3 regions of the Exiguobacterium sp. s161 genome follow, and region 3 is predicted to be linked to each of the others. Evidence: predicted binding sites of a transcription regulator. Region 3 holds the regulator's gene; each other region holds the start of a gene.
What was found. The regulator Rex, encoded in region 3, represses fermentation and respiration genes when NADH is low (regulators of the CRP and FNR family bind a similar motif). The targets are predictions, from matches to a motif close to TTGTGAAATATTTCACAA.
Positions count from the first base shown of each region.

Region 1: KNQ14_RS03855 (cytochrome ubiquinol oxidase subunit I) is a predicted target of Rex. The motif match lies at 1,133-1,150, and genes of this name have one in related genera.
Region 2: pflB (formate C-acetyltransferase) is a predicted target of Rex. The motif match lies at 1,115-1,132, and genes of this name have one in related genera.

Region 1 covers NZ_JACSNH010000001.1:799,263-801,537, forward strand. The annotation lists gene KNQ14_RS03850 (N-acetyldiaminopimelate deacetylase) at 1-1,034, shown strand, start outside; gene KNQ14_RS03855 (cytochrome ubiquinol oxidase subunit I) at 1,269-2,275, shown strand, end outside.
Region 2 covers NZ_JACSNH010000005.1:53,965-56,239, forward strand. The annotation lists gene KNQ14_RS12810 (DEAD/DEAH box helicase) at 1-422, opposite strand, end outside; gene KNQ14_RS12815 (hypothetical protein) at 451-879, opposite strand; gene pflB (formate C-acetyltransferase) at 1,219-2,275, shown strand, end outside.
Region 3 covers NZ_JACSNH010000001.1:8,876-11,150, reverse strand. The annotation lists gene tatC (twin-arginine translocase subunit TatC) at 1-396, opposite strand, end outside; gene KNQ14_RS00090 (twin-arginine translocase TatA/TatE family subunit) at 404-604, opposite strand; gene KNQ14_RS00085 (redox-sensing transcriptional repressor Rex) at 604-1,263, opposite strand; gene KNQ14_RS00080 (ATP-binding cassette domain-containing protein) at 1,431-2,275, shown strand, end outside.

The sequences.
Region 1 (2,275 bases), 790 kb from region 3:
TTATATTGGAACAAATTCGTGCCTATCCACCAGATCGTGTCACGTATGACACGTTTGAAACGGGAGTATTCGTTCGAGTGAAAGGATTGACTGGAAATCGGACAATTGGGTACCGTGCAGACATTGATGGGTTACCGATCGAAGAAGCGACAGGTCTTCCATTTTGTTCGGAACATCCAGGCTTCATGCATGCCTGTGGTCACGATATGCACACGTCGATTGCGTTGGGATTGATGAAACGAATCATTGAATTGCCGGTCATGGATGATGTCGTCTTTTTATTCCAACCAGCGGAAGAAGGTCCGGGCGGGGCAGAACCGATGATTAAAAGTCCGTTGTTTGAAAAATATCGTCCAAGTGAGATGTATGGTCTTCACGTCGCACCGGAATATCCAGTCGGTACGATTGCGAGCCGTCCCGGCGTCTTGTTCGCGAGTGCTCGAGAAGTCCATATCACGATCTATGGTCAAAGTGGTCATGCGGCCTTTCCTCATTTGACGATTGATACGGTCGTTGCGCAAGCAGCCTTAATCATGCAATTGCAAACAATCGTCAGTCGATCGATCAATCCGATGAACTGTAGCGTCATTACGATCGGAAAGGTCGATGCCGGGATTCGGGAAAACGTCATCGCCGGTAGAGCTGTTCTTGACGGTACGATGCGCGCACTCAATGGAGAAGACATGGAAAAACTGGAACGACGCGTTCGTGACATCATTCGAGGAATCGAAGCTTCCTTTGGCGTCAAGATTGATCTACAATTCGGAAATCGTTATTACGAGGTCGTCAATGACCGACACATCGTTGATAAATTTTCATCATTCGTCAAGATGAATGCGAACTACATTGAATGTGATGCAGCAATGACAGGAGAAGACTTCGGATTCATGTTGAAGGAAATTCCAGGGATGATGTTTTGGCTCGGAGTCGACAATCCGACATCTGGACTTCACCAACCAACCTTGAATCCGGATGAATCCGCGATTCCATTTGTGATTGATTTACTCGATCATTATTTCCGAGAATATGTTTAAAAAGTTTTATGAAATAATGAAGGACATTAAGCTTTCCCTTTCGAAATCAAGAATGGGAGAGCTTTTTATATATGTAAGAATAGGAGTTTTCGAACATTTTGTGAAAAAAATCACGTGCACATGTGAACAATTTGTTACATCAAACATTATAAACAGACATAAAGGGTTATGTTCTCTATGATACGGTTATAGACCATATAGAGAAGTATGTTTTAGGAAGAGGGGGCTATATACATGTTCAATGATCCCGTATTGCTCAGTCGATTGTTGACAGGGCTCACATTAGCGTTTCATATTATATTCGCGACGATTGGCGTCGGGGTACCACTCATGGTACTCGCTGCTGAATTCATCGGTCTGAAACGCAAAGATCCGGATTATATTTTATTAGCAAGACGGTGGACGCGTGGATACGTCGTTACCGTCGCAGTCGGTGTCGTGACAGGGACGGCCATCGGATTGCAATTATCACTACTTTGGCCGTCACTCATGCAAGTGGCTGGTCAAACGATCGCATTACCACTGTTCATGGAAACATTCGCATTCTTCTTTGAAGCGATTTTCCTCGGTATTTACCTGTATACATGGGATCGATTCAAAAACCCATGGTTACACTGGTTGATCGGGATTCCAGTCGTCATCGGTGCGACAGCATCAGCATTCTTCATTACGACGGTCAACTCCTTCATGAACTCACCAGAAGGATTTAAGATCGTCAACGGAACGCTAACGCAAATTGAACCATTAAAAGCAATGTTCAATACAGCAACACCTACAAAAGCAACACACGTCATCGTATCGGCTTATTTGACAGTCGCCTTCATCTTGGCGGCAATCGCGGCGTTCCACTTACTCCGCAAAAAAACACTCTCAGCAGCGGAAACAGCGTATCACAAAAAAGCACTTCGCTTAACGGTTATGGCTGGATTGATTTTTGCCTTCTCGACTGCACTTGTCGGGGACTTCTCAGGGAAATACTTGGCGAAATATCAGCCAGAGAAACTCGCGGCTGCTGAATGGCATTTTGAAACGACAAGTGAAGCAGAATTGATCTTTGGTGGGATACTTGATCAGCAAGAAGACGGTAGTTATGAAATCAAGGGAGCCGTCAAAATCCCATATGCACTCTCGATCCTTGCGGGTGGAGCTCCAGATACAGAAGTCATTGGTCTAAATGAGTTCGCAAAAGAAGATCAAGCACCGCTGATCGTTCACTATTTCTTCGATATCATGGTTTCGAT
Region 2 (2,275 bases), on a different contig from region 3:
TTCACCTTATGCATCTTCAGCTTCTTCGAATCAATCAACTCAACGAGACGCCCTGGCGTTCCGACGATGATTTGTGGTTTTTTCTTCAATCGTTCATATTGTCGTTTTAATTCAACACCACCAATGAATGCACCGGATTTGATACCACTTCCTTGAGCAAACAATTGAATGACTTGATGAATTTGCATGACGAGTTCCCGTGTTGGTGCCGTGATCACGACTTGCACGTGTGGTTCTTCTACTTCAATCTTTTCTAAAGCTGGAATGACATAGGCAAGCGTCTTCCCTGTTCCTGTCGGCGCTTCCGCCAGGACATCTTTTCCTTCGCGCAACAACGGAATCGCTTGTTCTTGAACAGGCATCAACTCCGTAAAGCGTGCGCGTTCCCATGCTTCCTGTAAAAATGGTTTTGTAAAGTTCATAACGATTTCTCCTACTCTCTTAATTCCATCATGCCGTTACGTATTCGACATGATCTCCTGATGCATCACGGTATCCCCGTAATGTCTGTGTATATTCATTTCCTGCGTCGAGCAATCGAATATGGAATCGAATCTCGCTTTCACCGGCTTCTTCTTCTAAAATTTCGAATCCTTGGATGACACGATCCTGTAATTCTGCAGCGAGTGCCGGGTACTCCGCAAGACTCGCATACGTCGCTTTTACGTCAACCGGACGACGAACAAGCGCAATCCAATACGATTCATCATAGCCGATAAAGTCTTCATAATCAAAATCATCTTCAAATCGAATCCAGAATCCATCATTTTCGAATTCCGTGATCATTCCCGTTCGCGTTGAACCGTCCGATCCGATTTTCAGCGAGACCCAGTCTCCCGACTGATACTCTCCTTGTTGTGTTAATGATACATACTCCATTTGGCACACCTCCACGTTCTATATTCCCTTTTTCATTGTCAACGATACGTCTTAAAAATACAAGGCACCGTAGCGTGACATTCCTCACAGTTTCAACTGTTCTAGTGAATCTTTTTCAAATCAACTCATACAGTTTCCAAAAAACCTTGAATTAGCAATCTAAAACTGTTTTTTTCAAACTATTTTCATATGAATACAGAAGTAAAGAAAGCCCGTCATATCAACGTTTGTCCACTTGTTAAAACATTCACATGAACGTAAAGGGAATCTCCCCTTCCTTTTGTTACACTATTCACATAAGGAACTGATGATTAGCTCAATATTAAAGGAGTGGTATCCATGTTATTAGAAAAAACGAGTGCTTGGACGAACTTTACGTCTGGTGAATGGGTAAAGACGATCGATGTCGCAGATTTCATTCGACTCAACCGCACGGAATATACAGGAGATGATCACTTTTTAGTCGGTCCGACGCAAGCAACGGAACGTCTCTGGCAACAAATTCTACAGCTGACGAATGAAGAACGACAACGTGGTGGTGTATATGCCGTCGATGCTAAAACACCATCAACGATCCTCTCGCATGATGCAGGGTATCTGAATCGCTCACTTGAAAAAATCGTCGGTTTACAGACAGACGAACCGTTTAAACGTTCGATTCATCCGAACGGTGGGATTCGGATGGTGAATGATGCCCTAGCTGCGTATGGCTTTGAAGCAGACGAGACCGTCACGAAAACTTTCAGCGAGTACCGGAAGACACATAACCAAGGGGTTTTCGATGCCTATACCCCTGAAATGCGCGCTGCACGTAAAGCCGGTATTATCACCGGATTACCTGATGCTTATGGTCGCGGACGGATCATCGGTGACTATCGCCGTGTTGCTTTGTACGGAACGGCACGCTTGATCGAAGAACGTAAGAAGGATTTAAAGGCACGTGGCGGGTTCTTATCTGAATCGATGATTCGCGACCGTGAAGAGATGAATGAACAGTTGCGCGCATTAACGGAATTGACCGAGCTTGGAGCTCGCTATGGTTTCGATCTCTCCCGCCCTGCAGAAACAGCACAAGAAGCATTCCAGTGGGTCTATCTTGCCTATCTTGCTGCCATCAAAGAGCAAAACGGGGCAGCCATGTCACTCGGTCGAGTCTCGACGTTCCTTGATATTTATGTCGAACGTGATCTTGCGGCTGGTCGCTTGACGGAAGAGACTGCACAAGAACTCGTCGATCATTTCGTCATGAAGCTTCGGATCGTTAAGTTCTTACGGACACCAGACTACAACGATCTATTCTCAGGTGATCCGACGTGGGTAACGGAATCAATCGGTGGAATGAGTGAAGATGGACGATCAAACGTCACGAAAAGTTCATTCCGCTTCTTACACACTC
Region 3 (2,275 bases):
TTTTAATAAGAAAGGTAACAACCAAAAGTATGAGAAGGCTACACCAGCCAAAAATAGAAAGAAGATGACCGGAATATACGTCAATGTCGCTTTTTGCTCCTTATCATACAGACCAGGGCGGACGAATGCCCAGAGTTGATACATCCAGAACGGCGATGCCAGCACGATTGCGATGATGAACGCAAGATTCAAATACAACATTAAAGGATCTGCGACGTTGAAGGCATTCAAACCGATACCGAGCTCTTTTAAGTCCGCTTGCAAGAAGCGAACGAGCGGTCGGACGAGCGGAAATGCAACAGCGAACAGGACGACGACGATGATAAGCGACCAGACGATTCGTTTACGCAGTTCGTCTAGATGCGACGTCACGCTTTGTTCTTGATCAATCGCCATGATTCAATCACTTCTCTTTCGGTTCATCCTTTTTATCGTCGTCCATGATACCGTTCGTTGCGCTCTTGAACTCTTTCAATGTCTGACCCGCAGCACGACCAAGTTCAGGTAACTTTTTCGGTCCGAAGATGATTAATGCGACGACACCGATTAGTGCTAAGCTACCTGGTCCGATGAATGCTATAGTTGACGGGATAAGGTTTTCCATTATGATTTCACTCCTTCAGCTGATTGCGAATAATGCTTCATGAAATAAACTAACGACTGCAACTCGATCGATAAATCGATGTGATGGACCCGGACGCTCGCTGGCACGTTCAACCGCGCGGGCGTAAAGTTCAGGATGCCCGTCACACCATACTCGACTAACTCATCCGCTACTGACTGCGCGAACTGGGATGGAACCGTCAAGATGGCAACATCGACCTGATTCGCTTCGATTTGTTCTTTCATGTCCGAAACATGATAGATTGGAACGTCATGCGTCGTTGTTCCGACCTTCTCTTCGTCCGCATCAAACGCAACGACTATCCGAGTACTATTATTCTTTAAAAAGTTATAATTTGCAAACGCTGTTCCGAGATGACCGACCCCGATTAAGGCAACATTCGTCACCTCATCTTGATTCAAGGTTTTGCGGAAAAACGTTAAGAGATGTTGAACGTTATATCCATACCCCTTCTTCCCTAATGCCCCAAAGTAGGAAAAATCGCGACGAATCGTTGCTGAATCAACCTTCACCGCCTCGCTTAACTCAGCAGAAGAGACGCGGAGCTTGCCTGAATTGTATAAACTTTGGATGAAGCGATAATATAGCGGCAACCGTTTTGCTGTCGCTTGTGGAATTTTTGTGTCTGGTCCATTCATCCTGCAGTTCCCCCTTCGGCCACATCCATCGTGGCACCCAAATCTTTGCAAAAAGCTTTCTACTCTCCTTGATTGTAAACCACTTCACATAGAGTCACAAATAATATATTCCGCAGGACCTCGCGCTTTTGTTCGTGATAGACTAAAGGGTGGAAGGATGGATGGAAATGATACTCTTACAAGTCAACCAACTCTCGAAATCATTCGGCGTTGAGCCGATTTTAGAAAATATCAAATTGGAAGTACAAGAGCGTGACCGGATTGCGCTCGTCGGACGAAACGGTGCCGGTAAATCGACCTTGCTCAAAATCATCGCTGGCGAACTCAGTCATGACTCGGGCGACATCATGAAAGGCAAGGATGTCAAAATCGGTTATCTCGCGCAAGACAGTGGTCTTGAATCGAACGAGACGATCTGGAACGAGATGCTGACCGTCTTTGAACATCTCCAAGAACAAGAACGAACACTACGCCGGATGGAAATCGAAATGGGCATGGAGCATATCTTGAACGATCCGGTCGCGTACGATCGTCTCCTAAAGACGTACGATCAAGCGCAACACGACTTCTCAGAAGCGGGTGGTTATCAGTTCGAAGCGAATATCCGCTCCGTCCTGCACGGCATGCGCTTTTATCCGGACGATTATTCGCGCCGGATCCAAACGTTATCCGGTGGTCAACGGACACGTCTCGCCTTAGCGAAGATGCTCCTGCAAGCACCAGAGCTCCTCATTCTCGATGAGCCAACCAACCACCTCGATATCGATACGCTCGCTTGGCTCGAAAGTTACCTCGGCGGTTATCGTGGTGCCGTTCTGATCGTCTCGCACGACCGGTACTTCCTTGACCAAGTCGTCAATGTCGTCTATGAGCTGTCACGCAATGTCTGCCGTAAGTTCACCGGTAACTACACGAAGTACTTGGAACAAAAAGCGGCATTGTACGATCAAGAAATGAAACAGTTCGAACAGCAACAAGAAGAGATCGCGAAGATGCAGGACTTCATTCAACG